2 regions of the Lacticaseibacillus zeae subsp. silagei genome follow, and region 1 is predicted to be linked to the other one. Evidence: predicted binding sites of a transcription regulator. Region 1 holds the regulator's gene; the other holds the start of a gene.

The links. The regulator LexA, encoded in region 1, represses DNA repair genes until DNA is damaged. The targets are predictions, from matches to a motif close to CNAACANNTGTTNG.
Region 2: a site for LexA is predicted at 2,084-2,097, ahead of LACZS1_RS06215 (CitMHS family transporter). Genes of this name have one in related genera too.

What each region holds. Positions count from the first base shown of each region.
Region 1 covers NZ_CP132484.1:712,452-716,669, reverse strand. Annotated here, with positions in the region: gene LACZS1_RS03375 (flavin reductase family protein) at 71-688, shown strand; gene LACZS1_RS03370 (AEC family transporter) at 710-1,657, shown strand; gene LACZS1_RS03365 (hypothetical protein) at 1,689-2,153, shown strand; gene lexA (transcriptional repressor LexA) at 2,254-2,880, opposite strand; gene LACZS1_RS03355 (hypothetical protein) at 3,007-3,201, opposite strand; gene LACZS1_RS03350 (AI-2E family transporter) at 3,677-4,218, shown strand, end outside.
Region 2 covers NZ_CP132484.1:1,300,330-1,304,547, forward strand. Annotated here, with positions in the region: gene LACZS1_RS06195 (PadR family transcriptional regulator) at 1-234, opposite strand, end outside; gene LACZS1_RS06200 (GNAT family N-acetyltransferase) at 461-967, opposite strand; gene LACZS1_RS06205 (RNA 2'-phosphotransferase) at 1,016-1,573, shown strand; gene LACZS1_RS06210 (hypothetical protein) at 1,650-1,907, shown strand; gene LACZS1_RS06215 (CitMHS family transporter) at 2,192-3,541, shown strand; gene LACZS1_RS06220 (hypothetical protein) at 3,806-4,135, shown strand; gene LACZS1_RS06225 (acetyl-CoA carboxylase biotin carboxyl carrier protein subunit) at 4,141-4,218, shown strand, end outside.

The sequences.
Region 1 (4,218 bases):
CAGTCATGGCGTGCCTTTTAGGTTCCCCAGCATTTTCATGATTCTTATTCACCAGCCACCGGAGGCTATTATGATCAACTTATCTGCCAATAAGCTATCATCCCGCGAGCAATACAAACTGCTGTCTGGCAGCATCATTCCCCGCCCCATCGCGTGGATCACGACGCAAAGCACGGCCGGCGTCATCAACTTAGCGCCATTTTCATTTACAACCGGCATCTCTAATCAGTTGCCATTGCTATCCGTGTCCATTTTGCGTGATGGCGGGCAGCCAAAAGACACGGCGGCGAATCTTTTGGCCCGCCATGAAGCGGTCGTGCACATGGTGAGCATCGATCTCACCAAGGCGATGAATCAAACTGCCGCCCGCTTAACCCCGGATCAAAGCGAATTGAACCTGATTGATCTGCCACTGGTGGCCAGTACTGAAATTCAGGTGCCTGGGTTGCAAGCCGCGCGTATTCGCTTTGAAACGCAACTTTATCAATATGTACCGATTCGTGATCGTGCCGGGGTGATTATCACCGATCTCTTTATCCTGGAAATTCGACAGTTCCACTTTGCCGATACGGTGCTTGATTTGCCAAGCTTACACGTTAATCCTGCCGCTTTGGCACCGGTGGCCCGCCTCGCCGGTCCTACTTATGCCGAACTTGGTCAAACTTTTATGTTACGGCGGCCAAAATAATTTATAAGGAAGTGTTGGTATTTGACCGCATTTATCTCAAGCGTCTTTGGCGTTCTTGAAATTCTCATTTTGATCATTCTCGGCTATTTCCTTACTGCCCGCGGCTGGTTTAATAACCACTCAAGCAAGGTAATTGCCAAAGTTGTTACCCAAGTCGCTCTACCAGCTTATATGATCGTAACCATCGCATCGAAATTCACTGCCGGTATGCTGCTGCGGTTATTGCCAAACTTGTTGTTTCCGGTCTTGTCCATGATGATACTTTTCGCGTTATCCTTTTTAGTGTGTTACCTGTTAAAAGTTCCAAAGTCGCGAAAAGGCACATTTAAGTCCATGTTTTTCAACTCCAACACAGTTTTTATCGGCCTGCCGGTTAACCTAGCCTTGTTCGGTCCTCGCAGTTTGCCTTATGTCTTGGTCTATTACATGGCCAACACGACGATCTTTTGGACCATCGGCGTCTACCTTATTCAAGGCGATGGCCCCAAACCAGCCCGCTTTAATCTTAAAAAGGCTTTGGGGAAAGTTTTCTCCCCACCTTTACTGGGTTTCATGCTGGGAATTGTGTTAGTCTTGCTGAATATCAAGTTGCCGACTTTTTTGATGTCTGATCTGACTTATATCGGCGATTTGACGGTTCCGGGCTCCATGTTCTTTATCGGCATTGCCTTACACGAAGCTGGGTGGAGTCAACTGCGCCTCAGCAAGGAAGCACTCGGCATCTTCAGCGGCCGCTTCCTTTTTGCCCCACTGTTAATGACGGCACTGGTCGCCTTTGCGCCGGTTCCGACGCTGATGAAACAAATCTTCATCCTGCAATCCTGCATGCCGGTCATGACCAATGCGCCGGTGGTTGCCAAACTTTATGACGCCGATGCTGACTACGCTGCGATCATGGTCACGGAAACCACGCTTCTATCCATGATCGTCATCCCCATCGTCATGACCTGCATCCAATTCATTCACTAGGAGACCACCATTGAAAAAATTAGTTTGGCTCATGTTATTACTTATCCTGAGTGGTTGTTCTCAAGGCACGCCGACTGCCAAACCATCATCAACTCGATCAGCCACCAGTGAACGGACATCAAAGCCGGCAAAAACCCGGAAAAAAGCAAAAAAAGCTGCGCCTAAAGCAACCTTGTCCACGCTGGTCGGTCATGCGTTTGTCCAACAGGATGACCAAAAGAAAGCGATCCGCGTGTTGTCGTCAACCAGTGGCTATTACCTCGAAACATTGTCGAACCAAGATGGTGACTTTGAAAGTACAGATCAAGGTATTTTTGCGGCCCAACTGACTTTAAAGGGAAGGATTTTCACCTTCACCGGCAAAGCCCAACCACAGGCCGCCAGCAACACGGTTCAATTCCAACTTACTAAAAAGGGATTACTGAAACAGCTTCCGGATGGCCCATTTTACAAAAAGGTACCAAAAGACGATCTTGATCAGCTTAACCGTCCTTAATGGTAGCAACTGTCACCTCAACAAAAAAGCATTTGCCACGCACACTCAATTGAATGTGTGCGGCAAATGCTTTTTTAGCTTGGTCTATTATTACTGGCACTTATACAAGCGCAGGACGATACAAACTCACAACAATGCCGAGAATCGTCACATCCGGGAAAAACATGTCTTCCATATCATCATTTTCCGGATGAAGCCGGATGCCGTTCTTTTCTTTGTAAAAACGCTTGACGGTGGCTTCATCTTCTTCGGTCATTGCCACGACAATCTGCCCATTTTCGGCGTCGTTTTGCTTCTTCACAATAATCTGATCGCCATCAAGGATGCCGATCTTGATCATGGAACTGCCTTGAACCCGAAGCATGAACAGCTCATCGGCCGAGTATGGTAGGTCATCCGGCACCGGGAAATAGTCATCGATATTCTCAATGGCAGTAATCGGCACCCCGGCCGCAACGGTACCGACAATCGGAATACCTTCTGCCTGCACGCCGATAAAATCGCGCCCTGCTGCAGTCACTTCGATTGTTCGCGGCTTAGACGGGTCTTTAGCGATCAATCCGGCCGCCAGCAGTTTTTCTAAGTATGCTGCAACGGTACTGGAAGAACTAAGGCCAACTGATTTGCCGATCTCGCGAACTGTGGGTGGATACCCATGATCCTCGATCGCGTCATAGATGGTTTGTAAAATCTGTTTCCAACGTTTTTGACTCGCTTGTGTTGGCATCCGCTCACCGCTCCGTTCTCATTTGTTACACCAAGCATACCAAACCGAACGAACGTTTGCAATCATTTTCGCCGTCGTTACACGAAAAAATCCGCAGTCATCACGGCTGCGGATCATTTCATCAAATTAGTTATGCAATAATGGCATCTTATGCATCTGACGCCGATCACATCTGCTCTTGATGACTGCATAGAAGAAGCTTAGGAAAATATCCAGAGCCATCAACAAGATGCCGGCCGTCGCATAGTTGCTAAATAACAGCAATGTTGCGACCAGGGTCAGAGTTATTAATGTCCATTTAGCCCCGCGAAGTAAATTCATATGGGGTCACTCCTCTCCGTATCGGTAAAACCGACATTGACTCACCGTTTTGGTTGTGACTTTATCATACCTGATTTTTTTGATTTGTAAAGCTTTTGTATATGTAAAATTTACATTTGACGCCCTTATTTAGGCATTTTTAATATTTGTAACGGCTAATCGGTGTTTTTGTAAATTTATTGTAACGGCGCCGATACCTTCTTCGAACCATTTTAGTTAACCCTAGCCTCGAAAAATCATGGCTAGTCTAGTATCATTGTTATACGGAAGCATCCGACGTCTGGCGGGTAGAAACTTCGAAAAAAATGACTCACGTGCAATCAGCTGACTTGTAAAAAAACGGCAACTGCACGTCGAAGCTTTCTTGGTTTACCACAGATCTCATGCTCGACTTGTCGTCTTTTGTAAAGGTTACTAATGACACCGCTGATTAAATCGCGTCATAACCTTTAACGTCCTTAGAGGAGGATCGCCTGTGAAACGTACCGATTCATGGTTCTACCGCCGCTTCATCAACAACAAGTTCATGGTCTTCTTAATTGACCTGCTTTTGGCCCTGCTGGTTATTTTTGTTTTCACCAAAATTGCCTGGGTATTCCAGCCTGTGGTCGATTTTCTCGGTATCATCGCGCCACCGTTCATTTTCGCCGGCATTCTCTTCTATCTGACAGTTCCGATCATTAATCGCCTTGAAAAAACCGGGCTGCATCGCGGTTGGGCGATTGCGTTGCTCTTCGTCGTTTTGATCGGCCTTCTGGTCTGGGGACTGTTGCGTTTCCTTCCGGCGGTGAGCAACCAAATTACCAGCATTGTCGATTCGGCACCGCAAATTTTTACGGAAATCGGTAAATGGCTGGATGACTTGAATGATAAGCAAAATGTTTTATCGCAGCATGACCTCAACAACATCGCCAGTGAAGTCCAAACGTTCTTCACTGGCAAACAAGGTGCTTTCGTCACCGGTACCATCTCGCAGCTGCAAAATCTGATTGGCATTGTCGGCAATGTTGTCATCAC
Region 2 (4,218 bases), 590 kb from region 1:
ATAATACTTGCGACTTGGTCCGTCCGGCGATGGGCGCATGTGACTCGTCAGGAGACCCTTCTTTTCCATCGTCATCAATAGCGGATAAATCGTCCCCTTAGGCACATTCTCGAAGCCAAAAAGATTAAGCGATTCGCTGATGGCATAACCGTATTGTTCTTTGCGCGCGAGCAAGATGAGCAGGCACCCTTGTAAAATGCCTTTTAGCATCTGGCTGTTGTCGTCTCTCGCCATCAGAATCTTCCCTTCGCCTAATATGCTTTACACACTAGTAGTTTAAACCGAAACGGCTAGTGTGTAAAGCAAAATAGCCGGTGACAATGGCCGGCTATGGTTTCCATATTTTAATTTGAGAGAAGGGCATTGTTCTATGTTAATGGAACTTAAAACACCACTTTTAAAGTGAAAAATGGGCGTAACAAAATCGGCGATCAGAATTAAATTACCGGTCCCTTTTACCTCACGACTCACTCATCGGCCCCACAGTTTTTGTCATGTTAAACCAAACTTCGCCGGCATGAGTGGAGGCTGCCTGTCCGTCATTGTGGAAGCCGGCGTGCTCATAAAAAGGGATGAGGCGCTGGAGACAGGTTAAGGTAATGGCGATGCGCTTTTGCTTGCGCGCAACGTCGGTCATTTTGGCTAAGAGCTGGCGGCCAATGCCGTGATGTTGCAGATCAGGCGCAACCGCGAGACTCAGAATCGCAATATACGGTGCAGCTGCCGAGTTAGGCTGGCTGCTAACGAACAAATCGTCGGTAATGGTTGACTGTGAAGTGGCTGGGCCAACAATATAACCCGCAATTGTTTGGCCAGTCCGCGCTACAATAAACGTGTCAGGATAATGAATGATGCGGGCTGCCATGCTGGAACGACTGGCAGCTTCCTGGGGTGTGAAGCCCGCCCGTTCGATTCGCATAATGGCGTCAAGATCGGTTAAGTTCGCCGTGGAAAAATGCAGTTTCAATGTTATGCCTTCTTTGCTATGTCAATTTGAAAAACGAGGTGGTCATCAATGGATAAGCGACTCGTCAGAATCAGTAAAACATTAAGCCTGATCTTGCGGCACCATCCGGAAAAAATCGGTGTCACACTGGATCGCTATGGCCGCACAGATTTGGAAACGTTGCTTAGGCGATTCAATGCACATTACCAGATGCATCTTGATCGCCAAGTGCTTGATGACATTATGACACAAAGCGACAAGCAGCGGTTTGCGATTGAGGGAAGCACCATCAGAGCGGTATACGGCCATAGTGTCCCGGTCTTGCCGTTAATGCCGACGCGACGTCCGCCGATCTGGTTATATCATGGCACGTCACATCAAGCAGCCGTTTTGATTGATGTTGAAGGGCTTAAACCAATGGATCGCGATTTTGTCCATCTTTCCGAAAATCTTAAAATGGCGTGGCAGGTTGGTGTGCGGCATGACCGCCATCCGGTTATTTATCGCGTGGCCGCGCAAAAGGCAGCAGATACCGGTGAGGTTTTTTATCCGACAGGGAGTCAGGTTTGGTTGGTGCACGCAGTTCCTCCGGCATTTTTAACCCGAACATCATCCCCAACATCGTGACGAACGCCTGCTTTTAGCCGGAAACGTTCGTTTTTTTATGTTAGTATTAGGCATACTTAAAAAAGGAGGTTCTATCATGAAGGCTGATGCACCTGATGATTTACGGTTAAATCCGAAACAGTTCGCCAAGCTTGTTGTGGGGTCACACCAAGTACCGGACGACAAAGATCCGGAAGCTATTGTGAAACGAAAACTGACGCTTTATCTCACTGCTTATTACTTAGCAGAGCGGTTTAATGAGTTGCAGCAAGAAACATTGGACCACGCTCCGTCACGGGAAAACTTTCACCAACTGTTGAAAAAGTTGGAAGATGAGCGTTTTCAGGATTGGTAGACTAACACAGAAAAACGCTTCTGTATTAGTCAATTGTGAAGTAAGTATCAATTGAAAAACGTTCTTTTACAATTGTTCCCATCGTATCATTAAAATATGCCTCCATTGACTTAAAACCGAATTTTAAGCCAATGAAGGCGTTTTCTTTTTCTTGGAAAATTTAGATTCCCCTTAACCGTACAATTGTTCTTTTGGTGTTCTAAAGAAGCAAAATCGGCCTTTTCGTGACAGAAATCACGTATCATGTGGATAGCGACAAAAACTTATGAAAAGAGGTTGGGACTATGTTACTCACCGTCATTGCTTACGCCATGATTATTGTTTTCATGTACGTCATCATGACCAAGAAGCTCTCACCATTCACTTCTTTAGTGATGATCCCGCTGCTGTTTGCAATTATTGCGATGGTAGCAGGCGTGGCGAAGAAAGGGACGATCGGCGATTTCGTGTTGAAGGGTCTGACAACGACCGCTAACACAGGGATCATGCTCTTATTCGCTATTCTGTATTTTTCCATTATGCTCGACGCCGGTCTGTTCGATCCGATTACAGCCCGGATGATCAAGATCGCAAAAGGCGACCCGATGAAAGTGCTGATGGCAACCGCGATTGTTGCGATGGCAGTTTCACTTAACGGGGATGGCACCACAACGACTTTGATCTGCTGCTCAGCATTTATTCCGATTTATAAGAAGCTCAACATGAATATGATGAATCTCGGTGTTTTGATTATTTTGCAAAATACCATCATGAACCTGTTGCCTTGGGGCGGGCCAACCGCTCGGGCCATGGCCGTTTTGAAGGTTGATGCCGATATTTTGACGTATTTATTGCCAGGTATGATTCTGGCCTTGGCTTATGTTGTTTTCTACGTTGCGCCACACATGGGCCGCGCGGAACGGAAACGCTTGGGTGTTCGGGAATTAACCGATGAAGAAATCGATGAGATGACGTCAGTGGTTGATCCTGAAGTTTCCGAAATTCGCCGTCCAAATATGTTTGCTTTTAATGGCATTCTGACCATTGTGCTTATTGCCTGGTTGGTGGCAAGTTCCTTTATCAAGGCGATTGCAATGCCACCGCTGTTGCTCTTCTTGGTTGGTACCTGTATTGCATTGATGGCTAACTATCCTAAGTTAGGCGACCAAAGCAAGCGAATCGGTGCTAACGGCGGCGATGCCGTGCAAGTTGTTATTCTGGTCTTTGCTGCCGGGGTCTTCATGGGCTTATTCCAGGGAACCGGGATGGCCGAAGCACTTGCCAAGAGTTTCACCGCGATTATTCCAAGTTCCATGGCTGGGTTCTGGGGATTGGTTATTGCGCTGATTTCTGCACCAGGGACCTTCTTCTTGAGTAACGACGGCTTCTACTTCGGCGTTATGCCGGTGCTGGCAACTGCAGGACGCGCCTATGGCTTTACCAATATGCAGATGGCTTTAGCATCATTAATGGGACAAGCATTCCACTTGCTTTCACCGTTAGTTGCCTTTATTTACCTACTGCTCCGGCTCACCGGGTTGGACATGGGTAAGTGGCAACGTGAAGCTGGTAAATACGCATTAGGCGTTTTCGCCATCTTCGTGGTCACCGTTATGCTCTTCGGCCACGTACCATTCTATCTACCACAAAAGTAAGCACCAATTCAAAAAGACACCGAAAAGCCAATCGTGATTGGCTTTTCCCCGTATTATAAGGTTGATGAGAACCAGAAAATGCATGACGATAACGATTGGTTCGGCATTTAACAACGTTGGTTCAAGCTTACATTAACGCGTTTGCTGGTGCAGAAGCCTGCATGTAAGGACCTTGGTCGCAATGGTCAAAGCCCGACCATCACGCCCAAGGCCGCTTACACTCCGGCTTCTACCCGCATCGGCTCACGCTTAGGGGGTGTAAAGATGTTTAAATGGTTGCATCGGCGTAAACAACCGCAAACGCTAATTGAATCGACGCCGGTTAAATCGGTGAATGCTGATGAAGCAGCTCAGGCGGATGAATGGGAAGAAGTACCCAATTATCTGGAAGTTGATCCGGCGAATGAACTGACTGCCAGCTTAATCGCTGCCGCGGTTACTGCGGACACGGCGCCTGATGCCAAACTTGTGCTTAAACATTTGTATGTTGAAAATCCCGAGGCCAAACGGGTTGGCTTGATTGCCAGCGCGATTGCGGCGGGTGATGGTCATGGGCATTATGTGGTCAAGTCAATTAAGAAAAAGGTGGACTGAAAAAGATGTTGAGAAAATTCAAGATCACGATCGATGGTAAAACCTATCTGGTCGAAATGGAAGAAATCGGCGGTACGCCAGCA